Synechococcus elongatus PCC 11801: one gene and its partner. The protein of the gene in region 1 interacts with the protein of each later gene in a pairwise test. Links are inferred from orthologs where the notes say so. Each region holds a gene or a part of one and is shown in the gene's direction. Other genes may lie near its edges. The genes, in order: DOP62_RS01490 and DOP62_RS07700.

The links.
Region 2: the proteins of DOP62_RS01490 (region 1) and DOP62_RS07700 interact in binary tests that used the Escherichia coli proteins (3 or more experiments, as listed by UniProt). The link is inferred for Synechococcus elongatus PCC 11801 from one-to-one orthologs.

Annotation. Positions count from the first base shown.
Region 1 is NZ_CP030139.2:309,689-317,332, reverse strand. Bases 4,696-7,644 are described here. They hold DOP62_RS01490 (DNA polymerase III subunit gamma/tau), read left to right. Parts: upstream 4,696-5,172; coding sequence 5,173-7,116; downstream 7,117-7,644. Other genes in these bases: accD (acetyl-CoA carboxylase, carboxyltransferase subunit beta), read right to left, coding at 7,157-7,644; DOP62_RS01495 (hypothetical protein), read left to right, coding at 4,846-5,097; DOP62_RS01500 (tetratricopeptide repeat protein), read left to right, coding at 4,696-4,836. Outside these bases: DOP62_RS01515 (calcium-binding protein), read right to left, coding at 60-902; acnB (bifunctional aconitate hydratase 2/2-methylisocitrate dehydratase), read right to left, coding at 1,065-3,650; DOP62_RS01505 (HesB/IscA family protein), read left to right, coding at 3,972-4,328; more of DOP62_RS01500, read left to right, coding at 4,408-4,695. UniProt on the Escherichia coli protein: Part of the beta sliding clamp loading complex, which hydrolyzes ATP to load the beta clamp onto primed DNA to form the DNA replication pre-initiation complex.
Region 2 is NZ_CP030139.2:1,575,291-1,583,143, forward strand. Bases 2,985-6,142 are described here. They hold DOP62_RS07700 (DNA polymerase III subunit alpha), read left to right. Parts: upstream 2,985-3,329; coding sequence 3,330-5,942; downstream 5,943-6,142. Other genes in these bases: DOP62_RS07695 (cupin domain-containing protein), read left to right, coding at 2,985-3,272; DOP62_RS07705 (DNA double-strand break repair nuclease NurA), read right to left, coding at 5,928-6,142. In the rest of the region: prfA (peptide chain release factor 1), read left to right, coding at 1-655; DOP62_RS07680 (HNH endonuclease), read right to left, coding at 690-1,187; alr (alanine racemase), read left to right, coding at 1,312-2,532; more of DOP62_RS07695, read left to right, coding at 2,781-2,984; more of DOP62_RS07705, read right to left, coding at 6,143-7,058; proB (glutamate 5-kinase), read right to left, coding at 7,072-7,853. UniProt on the Escherichia coli protein: DNA polymerase III is a complex, multichain enzyme responsible for most of the replicative synthesis in bacteria. This DNA polymerase also exhibits 3' to 5' exonuclease activity. The alpha chain is the DNA polymerase catalytic subunit.

The DNA of each region.
Region 1 (7,644 bases):
GTACACATATTGTGTTGACAATCCGGTTGAGTCTTGGACTCAGTCTTCTAAAGCTGCAATCAAAGCCCTAGCAAATCATTCATGACTGCCGAAGCTAAATCACCCACTGAAGCAAAGGCAGAACTTTGAACCATCGCAATCAAATCAAGACTTCCAGAAGCGGAGGTTGTGTAGAGATTGACTTGATTGATGTTGGCTGAGTCAGCAGATGCGACTTGCAAGATGACAGGGCTATCAACGCGAAGCGTATCTTCTAGACTAAAGTCTAGGATTTTGGCATATAGGTTCGGGAAAATAGAGCTGTCGCGATAGCTCTCCACATTAATGACAAACTGATCAGCACCCAGTCCGCCAGTGATCAGATCCCGTCCACCCCCGCCATTAAGAACGTCATTGCATGTCCCACCCGTTAAGGTATCGTTTCCCATCGACCCAATCAGTAGATCATTTCCTTCCCCACCATCCAGAAAATTGCCATCGATTTCAAAGGGAAATGTCTCGCCAACAGCAACTTGAGATAGCTGAGGTTTAAATCCGTAGCCGTCTAGTATGTCATCGCCCACTCCACCATAGAGAGAGTCACGACCGAGCCCTCCAAGCAAGAGATCATTACCAGCCTCGCCATAGAGCGTATCGCCAGAGAGATCATTGATGTACTGGCCGCTGGAGTAGCTTGCCATCGAATAGGTCGTGCCACCAGAGAGGAGATCATTGCCATCACCGCCATAGATGATGTCTGCAAAAAAACCGCCTAAAAGATTGTCATTGCCCGTGGAGCCGTAGATGGTGACAACTGCTGTTGGGGCAGAGACCGTCAACGTGTTGATCGGCTGCAGGTTTTTGAGCGGCGTTATGGGGGATTTTACTTGGCTGGTGGAGCCGATCAGAGAGCGGAAGGTCATGGCTGAGTGCTGCAGGGAGAATAGGTTTACTCTCGCTGAGAGCCATGAGCCAAGCTGTGATCTATTGCAGTACAGCTTGTGATTTTGATCACAGGTCTTCAAGCAAGAAAAAACCTCCGGAAGCGATCGCCTCCGGAGGTTATTGCGCAATCAAAAATGGGCTTAGACAGTTGTCAGAATGCGATCGACTTCCTCAGCCGGTTTGACACGACCTTCATCGGCAAAGCCTTCCAGTTGGTCGAAGTTGAGGTACTGATACAGGTCAGCCGCAAAGGGATTGATCTTCTCAGCCGCGATCTTCAGGTATTCCTCCGGTGTGGGAATACGTCCCAAGAGGGCGCAGACTGCCGCCAATTCCGCTGAACCTAAGTAGACCTGAGCACCTTTGCCCATGCGGTTGTTGAAGTTGCGGGTACTGGTCGAGAAGACCGTAGTGTTGTCCGCAACGCGGGCTTGGTTGCCCATACAAAGTGAACAACCGGGCACTTCCAAACGAGCGCCAGCCGCGGCGAAGATGCTGTAGTAGCCTTCTTCCTTGAGCCGGTCTTCATCCATCCGGGTCGGTGGGCAAATCCAGAGGCGACCGCCAACTTGACCTTCGCCTTCCAGCACTTTGGCCGCGGCGCGATAGTGACCAATGTTGGTCATGCAGGAGCCGATGAAGATTTCGTGGATCGGATCGCCGGCGACTTCCGACAGCTTTTTGACATTGTCGGGATCGTTGGGGCAAGCCAGAATCGGCTCGGTCAGCTCATCGAGGTTGATTTCGATGATGGCTGCGTATTCAGCGTCATCATCCGCCGAGAGCAGTTGTGGATTGGCGAGCCAATCTTCCATCTGGCGAATGCGACGCGCCAAGGTGCGGCTGTCTTCGTAGCCACGGGCGATCATGTTTTTCATCAGCGCCACATTCGATCGCAGATATTCGGCGACGGTGTCCTCGCTGAGTTTGATCGTGCTGCCGGCGCAGGAACGCTCCGCTGTGGCATCGGTCAGCTCAAAGGCTTGCTCTAGCTTCAGATCGGGGAGTCCCTCGATCTCCATAATCCGGCCAGAGAAGACGTTGACCTTGTTCTCTTTAGATACAGTCAGCAGTCCTTGCTGAATCGCTTGGTAGGGAATGGCGTTGACCACATCTCGCAGGGTGATGCCCGGTTGCAGTGAACCGGTGAAGCGCACCAGCACGGATTCCGGCATGTCTAGCGGCATGGCTCCGATCGCAGCTGCAAAAGCAACCAGACCGGAACCAGCCGGGAAGGAAATCCCGAGCGGGAAGCGGGTGTGACTGTCGCCACCAGTCCCGACCGTATCGGGCAGCAGCATCCGGTTCAGCCAGCTGTGGATGATGCCGTCACCGGGTTTGAGGGCGACGCCACCGCGCTGGGCAATGAAGTCCGGCAGGGTTTTATGGGTTTTGATGTCAACAGGTTTGGGATAGGCGGCGGTGTGGCAGAAGCTCTGCATCACCAAGTCGGCACTGAAGCCAAGGCAGGCCAGCTCCTTCATTTCATCCCGCGTCATTGGCCCCGTGGTGTCTTGGCTGCCAACGGTGGTCATGATCGGTTCGCAGCTCGTGCCGGGACGAACCCCCGGAAGACCGCAGGCGCGACCGACCATTTTTTGGGCGAGGGTATAGCCTTTGCCGGTATCCGCAGGGGGTTGCGGCCGAACAAAGACATCGCTAACGGGCAAGCCCAACTGCAATCGCACTTTATCCGTGAGCGATCGCCCAATCAGCAGGGGAATCCGGCCACCAGCTCGCACCTCATCGAGGATGGTGTCTGGCTTGAGGCTAAAGGTGGAAAGAACAGTACCCGCCTCATCTTTAATCACCCCTTCGTAGGGATAAATGGTAACGACCATGCCGGTGTCGAGGGCGCTGACATCGCATTCGATCGGCAGTGCACCCGAGTCTTCAGCGGTGTTGAAAAAGATCGGCGCGATTTTGCCGCCGAGGATGATGCCGCCACTGCGCTTATTCGGCACAAAGGGAATGTCTTCGCCGATATGCCAAAGGACAGAGTTGATTGCGGATTTGCGCGAAGAACCGGTGCCAACCACATCGCCGACGTAGGCCAGCGGATAGCCTTTCTCTTTCAGAACGGGAATCGTTTCGAGGGAACCCGGCAGCCGCGTTTCCAGCATTGCTTGGGCATGGAGCGGAATGTCGGGACGGGTGGTGGCGTGGGTTGCGGGTGAAAGGTCATCGGTGTTGGTTTCACCCGGCACTTTGAAGATGGTGACGGTGATCGCTTCCGGCAGGGTGAGTTTGCTGGTGAACCACTCGGCATTCGCCCAAGATTCCAGAACCTGCTTGGCGTAGGCGTTGGTTTCAGCCAGTGCGACCACATCGTTGTAAGCGTCGTAGACCAGCAAGGTTTTGCTCAGAGCAGCAACGGCAGCTGTGGCGATCGCCGCATCTGCACTCTTAAGTAGATCAATCAGCGCGGCAACGTTGTAACCGCCGATCATCGTGCCGAGCAGTTCAACTGCCTCGACCGGCGTGATCAGCGGACTAGTGGTTTCGCCGTGGGCGATCGCACTCAGAAAGGTGGCTTTGACATAGGCAGCTTGATCGACCCCAGGGGGAACGCGATCGCGCAGCAAATGGAGCAGTGTTGCTTCCTCACCGGCGGGCGGTGCTTGCAAGAGCTCACACAGGGCTGCTGTTTGATCCGCATCTAGCGGCAGCGGCGGAACCCCCAAAGCTTCGCGCTCAGCGGCGGCTTGGCGGTAGGCTTCCAACATTGCGATCGTCTCCTGCGTTGTCACTCTCAAAATCCCAAGCTGACTCGGCGATCGTGCCTGCAGCTAGATTTCCGATTTTATTCCCACCCTACCGTTCAGATTGCAGGATTCGTTACCACTCACATCCCCAACAGCTCTCATGCTCGGCCTTGTCGAAACCGGCGGGTCTAGCAGTGTTCTACAAGGTTTCTCGAAGCTCAGAGCTGCACGATCTCAATCGAAAGACAGCCTTATCTCAATTCGCTACGTTGAGTTCACCTTTGTAGAATGGCAAGACAGGCCACTGATGGGTTTGAACGGTTCGACAGGAGCCCTAACGCCATGACGCAAACGACCACTGTCCCCCAAAAAGGCATCTTGATCAGTGAAACGGCCCTTGCACAGCTGCAAGCAATGCAAGCCCAGCAAGGTACCGATCTGCTGCTGCGGGTGGGCGTCCGGCAAGGCGGCTGCTCTGGCATGTCTTACACCATGGACTTCATCACCGCCGATGCAATTCACGAGAAAGATGAAGTCTACGACTACGACGGTTTCCGCGTCGTCTGCGATCCTAAGAGCCTGCTCTACATCTACGGCATGACCTTGGACTACAGCACCGCTTTGATTGGCGGTGGCTTCAAGTTCACCAACCCCAATGCCGCTCAGACCTGCGGTTGCGGTAGCTCCTTCTCGGCTTAGTTGCTGCAACTCTAAGGCTCGAAGAATCCTCCCCAAACACGATAGGCTGATCGAATCGAAAGAATCTTGCGATCGCAGCATGAGCTTCACTGAAACTCCCGAATCTCTGTTCGAAGACGGTATTCGTCGCTATCAAGCCGGTGAACCGCCCGCGGATTTGGTGCCGCTGTTTCAGTCCATCTGCGAACGCCAACCCCGTAGCAGTGCATCTTGGACCTGCTTGTCTTGGCTGTATTTGCTGCTCGATGAACCGCGTCAAGCGATGAAAGCAGCGCAGCGGGCAGTGAAGCTCAATCCTCAGGATCCGCAGGCGCGGGTTAACCTGGCTTTGGCAATGTTGGAAACAGATACCAAGGGCGTGCGTCAGCACATTGATATCGCCCTCCGGGTAATCACGGTGTCCGCAGAACTGCGCCAAGATCTGCGCGAAAGTTTGGCCGATGGCCAGAAGCGCAAACCCAACTGGGCTAGCCTCGATCGCATCCAAAACTGGCTCTTCCCGATCTAACCCCATCCAATGTTGCAACGACTGCTGCAAGGGCTCGATCGCCTGCTCGTCTTCAATGTCTTTTTTGTGATTGCGGCCCTCATTTGGTTTGCGATCGCGCTGTTGGGGCGACGTTTCGATTGGCCCTTGGGTTTTGACCTGTGGATGTCGCTCTGGCAGCCTTTGTTTCAGCCTGCCCTTGGACTCTTGATGGCAGGCGCTATCCTCAGCGGTGTGGGGTCTTGGGTGCGTCGTCGCTTTTTCCCAGAGCAATCCTCCTAGTGCCCAGCAGGAACAGCAGGACGGATGCTGCTCTGCTAGCCTGATCTCCTCTGCTGATTGCACTGCTGGTTGTCGATGGCCTACGAACCGCTGCATCACAAATATCGGCCGCAATGCTTTGCCGATTTGGTGGGGCAAGAGGCGATCGCGCGGACGCTGAGTCAAGCCCTGGCGCAGCAGCGGATTGCCCCCGCTTACCTGTTCACAGGTCCACGCGGGACGGGCAAAACCTCCAGCGCCCGCATTCTGGCCAAGTCCCTCAACTGCCAAGCCAGCCCTGTGCCAACGGCCAGTCCCTGCGGGACTTGCGAAGCTTGTCGGGCGATCGCACAGGGTAACGCCCTCGATGTCATTGAAATTGACGCGGCTTCCAACACGGGCGTCGATAACATCCGTGAGCTGATTGAACGAGCACAGTTTGCCCCCGTTCAATGTCGCTTCAAGGTCTATGTGATCGACGAATGTCACATGCTGAGCACGGCAGCGTTTAATGCCCTGCTCAAAACCTTGGAAGAACCGCCCGATCGCGTCGTTTTTGTGCTGGCGACCACCGATCCGCAGCGGGTTTTGCCGACGATTATTTCCCGTTGCCAGCGTTTCGATTTTCGCCGCATCCCCCTACAGGCGATGACCGATCACCTGCAAGTCATTGCCCAGAAAGAATCCATTGAAATCGAGCCGACAGCGATCGCCCTCGTGGCGCAACTGGCTCAGGGCGGCCTGCGCGATGCCGAGAGCCTGCTCGATCAGTTAGGACTTCTGCCACCACCGGTGACGCCAGAAGCGGTCTGGGATCTGCTCGGTGCTGTGCCGGAACGCCAGCTCCTGCAACTACTGGAAGCGATCGCCGCCAATGATCCTGAGGCATTACTCACCTTCATCCGCCAACTGCTCGATCGCGGTCGGGAACCCCTCACTGTTCTGCAAAATCTGACCGCCTTTAGTCGTGATCTCTTGATCGCTCGTACCGCACCTCAACGCCGCGACTTAACCACAGTTACCGAGGCCACTTGGCAGGCGCTCTGCACCTTTGCCCAAGCCTGGAGTCCTGAGCGGATTCTGCAGCTGCAACAACACCTACGGCAGTCGGAACTGCAGATCAAAAACACAACTCAGCCGCGACTCTGGCTAGAAGTTGCTTTGCTCGGGTTGCTGCCCAGCGCCCAAGCAACGGTTGAACCTGTAGCCACAACCCCCGTTCGTCCTGTCAGTCTGCCGACTCCCGTCAGCCCGACTGTAGCGGCGAGTCCGGCCCCACCCACAGCACCCACTGCTGCCCCTGTTGCTCCGCCAGCAGTTGCCACGCCTGCTCCTGTAAGCCCGGCACCTGAGCCGATCGCAGCGCCGCAACCAGATCCGCTGGATTTAGAAGAGTTGTGGCAGCGCGTCTTGGCCAATATTGCCTCGCGGGGGATGCAAATGTTGTTGCGGCAGCAAGGGCGTTTGCTCCGCTGCCAAGCCGGTCAAGCCGTGATCAGCCTGCCGCCCCAATGGCTCTCGACCGTGCAGAGTAAGCGCAATCTGCTGGCCGAAGCATTTCAAACCGTTCTGGGCCAAGCGATCGCGGTGGAATTAGAATCCAGCAGCGGTGCAGCCCCCAACCCTGTGAGTCTGCCGGCCCCGCCCACGGTTCCAGTCGTCACCGAGTCGGTGCGATCGCCCATTGCACCTTCCCCCAGCCCTCGGCCAGCGCCACCCTCAGAACCGACTGCGATCGCAGAACCCTCGCATCAGCCGGCGATCGCCACGATCGCACCTCCGGCTCCAGCGCCTGGGCCAGTTGCACCGATTCAACAATCAAAACCAGTCGCGATCGCACCCCGTTCACCCCAACCAACTGAGATTGCTCCAGCTCCCAAGATTGAAACGCCGCCTGCTGCGCCTCGCCCCCTAGCGGATTGGGAACTTGATCCGGGGTTGAAAGCCGCCAAGAGTCTGGCGCAATTTTTTAATGGCGAAGTCGTCAGCGATCGCGAGTCCGACAGCGAGACTGTTGCTGACCCTGACGTAGACTTCTAGCCACACTGCGACGGGAGAGAGGCTGCTCACTACGGCGGTGCTAGAAGGAAGCAGCTGCAGGGCTCGACGACTCAAGGACTGGGATCTTCACTTCCAGCGATCGCGGTTGGTGCAGACGAATTAACTGCGCTAGGGTTTTCTTCATTTGGGTGCGCGGCACAATCACATCGACAAAGCCGTGTGCCTGCAAATATTCCGCCGTTTGGAAATCGTCAGGCAATTTCTCGCGCAGCGTCTGCTCAATCACCCGCCGCCCAGCAAAGCCAATCAGCGCCTTGGGTTCGGCAATGATCAGATCGCCCAGCATGGCGAAGCTGGCCGTGACGCCGCCAGTCGTGGGGTGAGTCAGAATCGGCAGATAGAGCAAGCCTGCTTCGCGGTGCCGTTCCAGTGCCCCTGAAATTTTGGCCATCTGCATCAGGCTGAGCATGCCTTCCTGCATGCGGGCACCGCCGGAAGCGCAGACGATGATCACGGGCGATCGCTGCTCAGTCCCTTTTTCGATCAGGCGGGTCAGTTTTTCGCCGA
Region 2 (7,853 bases), 1.3 Mb from region 1 along the record:
CAAACTGCTGAGCGAATCGACTGCGGAATTAGGCGGCTACAAAGAAGCGATTCTGGAAATCCAAGGTGAATCCGTCTATAGCAAGCTGAAATTTGAAGCGGGCGTGCACCGCGTGCAGCGTGTACCGGCGACGGAAGCGGGTGGCCGTGTCCATACCTCGACGGCAACTGTGGCAATCATGCCTGAAGTTGATGAAGTGGAAGTCTCAATCGATCCCAAGGATATTGAGCTAACAACGGCGCGATCGGGCGGGGCTGGTGGTCAGAACGTCAACAAGGTTGAAACGGCGGTTGACCTGTTCCACAAACCGACGGGGATCCGTATTTTCTGCACTGAAGAGCGATCGCAGCTGCAAAACCGTGAACGCGCGATGCAGATTTTGCGGGCCAAACTCTACGAACTGAAGCTGCAAGAGCAACAGGAAGCCGTGACTTCGCTGCGGCGATCGCAGGTGGGAACCGGTTCGCGATCGGAGAAAATTCGCACTTACAACTACAAAGATAATCGCGCTACGGATCACCGTCTGGGCTTGAACTTTACTCTGACTTCAGTGCTAGAAGGTGAGATCGACGAGGTAATCCAGGCTTGCATTAGCAAGGATCAAACCGAGCAGCTTGCCCAGCTCGCCCAAGATCAAGAAGTCGCGAAGGTCTAGGCCTAGTCGCCAGTTGAGTGCGTGAATCACTCAACTAAGCACCAATGACATACTTGCGCCACTCTTGATGACTGCCTTGGTTGAGGTAGCGAGAGATCTCAAAGTAAAGACTGCTGACTGGTTGGCGAGGGGTACTCATCAGGGGCATTCCCGCTTCCTTGGGAGTGCGATTGCCCTTGTGAACGTTACAGCGCATGCAGGCCGTAATCACGTTCTCCCAGGTATCGGCTCCCCCCCTCGATCGCGGCACGATGTGATCAAGGGTTAAATTCTCGCCGTGATAGCCGCAATACTGACAGGAATGGCCATCACGATGCAGGACATTACGACGGGTCAGTGGGATTTCGTTGTAGGGAATGCGGATGTATTGACGCAGTCGAATCACTGTGGGGAGTGGAAGATCGGGCAGGATCATTCGACCGTTGTGCTCTAAGCTTTCAGCCTTATCTTTCAAAAGCAAGATCACCGCTCGCCGCCAGCTCGTAATGTTGAGTGGCTCGTAGGAAGCGTTGAGCACTAAAACCTTGCCCATAGGGCTTGAATGGGCTTTTCAAAAGTTTGCCCAGATGGTAACACAACCTTCAGAAAGGCTTCGGCACCCTAGGGTCTGCTCAGTGTTTGGAAGCGATTAGGATGCAAGGTAGCTGTGGTGGTGAGTGACTGTGAAACCCATTGATCCCCAACATACTCACCGTTGGCCAACGCGACGGTTAGAACAACTTTCCTATCAGCGTGCTTGGGTCGAAATCGATCAGGGAGCGATCGCTGCTAACACCCGTCAGGTCCGCCAGCTCCTCGCACCCAACTGTGAATTGATGGCAGTTGTGAAAGCAGATGCCTATGGTCATGGCGCAGTTGCGATCGCCAGTACGGTTTTAGGCGCCGGAGCCACAGCGCTTGGTGTTGCCACCATCCCCGAAGGCGTGCGACTACGAGAAGCCGGGATCACCGCGCCGATCCTGCTGCTGGGGTCAATCCATAGCCCTGATGAGGTGCAGGCGATCGCCCAGTGGCAGATTCAACCCAGTCTCAGCACTCCCAAACAGGCTTTGATCTGCGCTGAAGTGTTGGAACGTTTGGGCCAGTCATTGCCTGTTCACCTCAAGTTGGACACGGGCATGGCTCGGTTGGGAGCGCCTTGGCAAACCGCACTGGAGTTTTTACAGCTCGTTCACAGCCTACCGGCTCTTCAGCCGGCTAGTTTGTACTCGCATTTTGCGACAGCAGATAGTCCAGACCTAGCGCCATTGCAGCAACAACATGCTGCTTTTAGGCAGGCGATCGCCCAAATCCGAGCCGCAGGATTGCCAGTTCCTAAGCTTCACATTGCCAACTCTGCGGCAGCCCTGCTCGATCGCAGTCTCCACTATGACCAAGTCCGTGTCGGGCTAGCGCTGTATGGTCTTTACCCGGCCCCGCACCTCAGCGATCGCCTGTCGTTGTATCCTGCGCTATCGGTGAAAGCACGGGTGACGCACGTCACGACCCTGCCCGCAGGCCAAGGCGTTAGCTACGGCCATCGCTACGTCACCCAGCGCGAAACTCCCATCGCAGTCGTCGGGATCGGTTATGCCGATGGCGTACCCCGTACCCTCTCCAATCAGATAAACGTGCTCTACCGCGGGCAGCGACTACCGCAAATTGGGGCGATCACCATGGATCAGATGATGATCGACATTTCGGCCATGCCCCAATTGGCACCGGGAGATGTTGTCACCCTGCTGGGGCGATCGGGATCAGAACAGATCACCGCCGAGGATTGGGCCGAGCGCGCCAACACGATTAGCTGGGAAATTCTCTGTGGCTTTAAAGATCGACTGCCGCGCTTTGCGGTCGCTACAGATTGGCCATCCAATCAAGTCAGTGTCAGGTCTTAACGCGGCGTGGAAGTTCTGCTACGATAGCGAAACCGCTTGGAGAGATGGCTGAGTGGTCGAAAGCAGCACATTGCTAATGTGCCGAGTCGTGTACGCGGCTCCGAGGGTTCGAATCCCTCTCTCTCCGTTGAATGAATCACCTTGTCATTAATGACAGTCTGCGATCGCAAAGATTGCAGTTTTGTTATGCAAGCCAGCGATCGCGATCGGGGTTTCTAGCCTAGAGGCAGCACTGGGCTAAAACCTGCATGAGTGGCAACTGCTGCGTCCTTCCCCAAATTGCCTCACCAGCAACCTTGCCGGTCTATCGCCTCTGTCCGCAGGGGAGTAACCGCTTTGCTATCTTGTTCGACCCAGAACAGGCAGGAGTCTCCTTGGTTGCCTGCTTTGAGATTTTTGATCCGGGCGGAGCGACGCCCCCGAATCTCCATGGCCGAGCGATCGAATTTTTCTATGTGATTGCGGGTGAAGGCGAAGCCTACTGCGATGGCAAACGCACCGCGATCGCGGCGGGTGACATGCTGCTGATTCCCGCAACGGGTCTGCACGAGATTCGCAATACCCATGAGGATCAACGCCTCTACGTGTTGACGCTGATGATCCCCAATGAGGCTTTCATTGAGCTGATTCGCGCTGGGGTGCCCGATCGCCTCGATGAGTCCGATCTGGCTGTGCTGCAGCAGTTACGCACGATTCCACGGATCCCATCCCCAGCCAGAGTGACCGCCGCGATCGCCTAACTGCACTCAACCAGTCGGATAGGATGCTGGAACAGCCCTTTTGATTTGACTGCTTCCATGTCTTTTGTTGGCCTGCACATGCACAGCGACTACAGCCTGCTGGATGGGGCGAGTCAGCTACCGGATTTGGTGGCACGGGCCAAAGAGCTGGGAATGCCCGCGATTGCCCTAACGGATCACGGTGTGATGTATGGTGCGGTCGAACTGCTCAAGGTTTGTAAAAATCAAGGTGGCATTCGGCCGATCATCGGCAACGAAATGTATGTCATCAATAGCCCGATTGATGATCCCAATCCCCGCGTTCGCAAATATCACCAGATTGTTTTAGCCAAGAATAAAAAAGGCTATCAAAATCTTGTTAAGCTCACTTCTATTTCCCATCTTCAAGGGTTTAAAGGACGAGGAATTTTTGCCCGTCCCTGTATTGATAAAGAACATCTCGAAAAATACCGAGAAGGCTTAATCATTACCAGTGCTTGCTTGGGCGGCGAGATTCCCCAAGCAATTTTGCAGGGGCGCCCTGATGTGGCTCGACGGGTCGCCGCTTGGTATCAAGAACGCTTTGGCGAAGACTTTTATCTAGAAATCCAAGATCACGGCTCACCAGAAGATCGGATTGTCAATGTTGAGATTGTTCGAATTGCTCAAGAACTTAGCATTGAGCTGGTTGCCACAAACGACAGTCACTTCATTTCCTGTTTTGATGTCGAAGCGCATGATGCCTTGCTTTGTATCCAAACGGGCAAACTGGTCGTCGAAGATAAACGGCTGCGCTACAGCGGTACGGAATATCTCAAATCTGCTGAGGAAATGCATCAGCTGTTCCGCGATCACCTGCCGGATGATGTGATTGCCAAAGCGATCGCTAATACCCTTGTGATCGCCAGCAAGATCGAAGACTACAACATCTTGGGTGAGCCCAAGATCCCGACATTCCCTGTCCCTGAGGGCTACAACGAAGAAACTTATATGGCGGAAGTGGCCCGTCAAGGTTTGGCTCAACGCTTAAACTGCGATCGCTATGAAGACTGCGAAGAAGTTTATCGCGATCGCTTAGAGTACGAAATCAAAATGATGCATGAAATGGGTTTTGCTGCCTATTTCTTAGTTGTTTGGGACTACATTAAATTTGCCCGTGATAACAATATTCCCGTAGGGCCAGGTCGGGGTTCTGCCGCTGGCTCACTGGTTGCCTACTGTATGGGAATCACCAATATTGATCCCGTTCACCACGGCTTGCTGTTTGAGCGTTTTCTTAATCCCGAACGGAAGTCGATGCCAGATGTTGATACGGACTTCTGTATTGATCAACGGGATAAAGTTATTGACTATGTGACTGAAAAATACGGCGAAGATCGGGTCGCTCAGATTATCACCTTTAACCGTATGACCTCCAAGGCGGTACTGAAGGATGTAGCGCGCGTGCTGGATATACCCTACGGCGAAGCCGATCGCATGGCGAAGTTAATCCCTGTCGCACGGGGTAAGCCTGCCAAGCTCAAAGTGATGATTTCTGAGCAAACCCCCGCGCCAGAATTCAAAGAAAAATATGAGAAAGATCCCAGGGTGAAGCACTGGGTGGATATGGCAATTCGGATTGAGGGGACAAACAAAACCTTTGGCGTCCATGCTGCGGGTGTCGTGATTTCAGCAGTCCCACTCGACGAAATCGTGCCGCTCCAACGCAACAATGATGGCCAAGTCATTACCCAGTACTACATGGAGGATATTGAAGCCTGTGGCCTTTTGAAGATGGATTTCTTGGGCCTCAAGAACCTCACGATGATCCAGAAGGCGATCGATTTAGTTCAAGAGACGAGTGGTCAAGCCATTGATCCCGATCGCTTACCAATGGATGATCCCAAAACCTATCAGTTACTGGCAAAAGGCGATCTGGAAGGCGTTTTCCAGCTGGAATCTTCGGGGATGCGGCAAATTGTCCGCGATCTGAAGCCATCTAACCTCGAAGATATTTCTTCAATCTTGGCGCTCTATCGTCCGGGTCCTTTAGATGCTGGACTGATTCCTAAATTTATTAACCGTAAGCATGGTCGAGAAGCGATCGACTATGCCGATCAGATGCTTCAGCCCATCCTGAATGAAACCTACGGAATCATGGTTTATCAGGAACAAATTATGAAAATTGCCCAAGACATGGGTGGCTACACACTCGGAGAAGCTGACTTACTCCGGCGGGCCATGGGCAAGAAAAAAATGTCGGAGATGGTTAAACACCAAAGCACCTTTGTGGAAGGTGCGAAGAAGAATGGTGTCGCTGAAAAAGTCGCAGCTGAACTCTTCGATCAGATGGTGCTGTTCGCAGAATATTGCCTAGGAGCGGAGACAGAAATTCTCACTGTTGAATACGGCCCGATCGCGATTGGAAAGTTGGTCGAAGAAAATATTCGTTGCCAAGTCTACTGTTGTAATCCTGATGGTTATATCTACAGTCAGCCGATTGGGCAGTGGCACCAACGCGGTCAGCAGGAAGTCTTTGAGTATGAACTCAGTGATGGTCGCGTGATTCGAGCAACCGCTGACCACCGCTTTATGACTGCAGCAGGTGAGATGCGATCGCTGGATGAGATCTTCGAACAATCACTCGAACTGAAGCAGATTCCAATACCATTGCTGGCGATCGCCCAACCATCCCCGTTAGCGACGGCGTAACTTGCTGACTAACTTGCGCGAGAGGCTGAGATTCAAGCCTTCTTGCTCACACCATTCCTGCAAGAGACGATAGAACAATTGGCGGTCGTCGCTGCGAAGAACAGCCGCTTGATCCGCGGTTTCGATCGCGTAGGGATAGCCTCCGCCTGCAATCACTTCAGCGCGCAGCCAGTTCAGCACCGTCTCATGTCGTCCAGATTCCACTAGCCACAAGGGCAATTCAATCCGAACAGGATTGCCATCGTGGGTTTTGAGATAGCAATAGGCCAAGCGATCGCCCTGTTCTGCATAGACTTTGAGAATACTTCTGCGGCAGCGTAGCAGGGGTGTGCGATCGCCCCAGCGTAATCCCTGCGCCACAATTTGAGCATCGACGAGCGATCGCGGCTCGGGTAGCTCCTCAAACCAATCCTGCAGTAATTCGGCTAAGTCTTTTGCTGAAGAAGTGTCGATATAAGCGATGAGGGGAACGCGACTGTTCTCACTGGCTCGGAGAAGCCGGACTAAACAATCGATGTAAACTTGCTGGGTTTCCGCCTCAAATGCTTCAGCAAAGGTTGCCACCAAGGAACCATCTAAAAAAGCACAGCAGTTAGGCTGACCTGCGTGACTCTCGAGAAACTGAACAAGGCGTTCTGTCTCCATCTGGAAGCGACGCATATTGACCAGTCGGTCGAAGTTTTCTGGCGATAGATCCTGAAAGTCTGCAGGGGCCAGTAGATCGACCGCAATATCTTTGGTGTAGGGCTGATTCAGTTGGTGAGGGTTCTCAAACCAAGCGATTTGAACCAGGGCGATCGGCAGTGAGAAATCTTTGCTGGGATAAATCTGCGATCCATCGACGGCAAATGTGGTGACGCCCTGAATTTGCGATCGCACCCAATCAAGACTGGCTTCTCGATGGGGCCAACGTTCAGGGAAGCGCCAAAGACTTCCATCAAGACTGAGCGGCAGATCCAAAAGATGACCATCAGTCCAGCTATCAGGCAGCCTTACCAACTGCCGAAAGGCATCTCGATAGAGCTGCAGCAAGCTTTGAAACTGGTCGTCTGCGCGATTAAACTGATGCCGTTTACTCTCGAGCAAACGCCGAATTTCACTGGCACGAGTGGGCATTGAATCAGCCTGATTAGCTTAAAACTAAGTTGTCACGATGGACGATCGTTTCTGCACCTTCGTAGCCTAGGATTTGAATAATTTGATCACTTTGACAGCCACGGATTTGCTGTAGTTCTTGACTGTCATAGTTGACTAATCCTCGAGCAATTTCAGTGCCGTTGAGATCACAGAGCTGGACCGCATCTTGGGCCTCAAATTCACCTTCGATCGCCTGAATCCCAGCAGCCAAAAGCGACTTTCCACCCGATTGAATCGCTTGCACTGCACCGGCATCCAGCAATAGTTTGCCAGTCGGCACGAGACCATGGGCAATCCAGCGTTTGCGGGCATTCACAGTGGCGGGTTGCGGCTCAAACCAAGTCCCGATCGCCTCGCCAGCCAAGATTTTCAGCAGATTGTCGGGCGATCGCCCTTGGGTGATCACGGTACGAACGCTGGCTTGGGTGGCAATCTTTGCCGCCGTCAATTTCGTGGCCATGCCGCCCGTGCCCCAACGGCTGCCCTGCCCACCCGCTTGAATCGATTCCAGCTCGGAGATGTCGCGAACGATCGTGATTGGCTGGGCACTCGGATCTTGGCGCGGATCAGCCGTATACAGGCGATCGACATCGGTCAAAAGAAACAGCCATTGTGCTTCGACGAGGCTGGCGACCAAGGCCGACAGCGTGTCATTGTCGCCAAATTTCAGTTCTTCGACGGCGACTGTGTCGTTCTCGTTGACGATTGGCACGACACCCAAGTCAAACAGTTCCTGAAAGGTCTGATAGGCGTTGATATAGCGTTGCCGTTGCG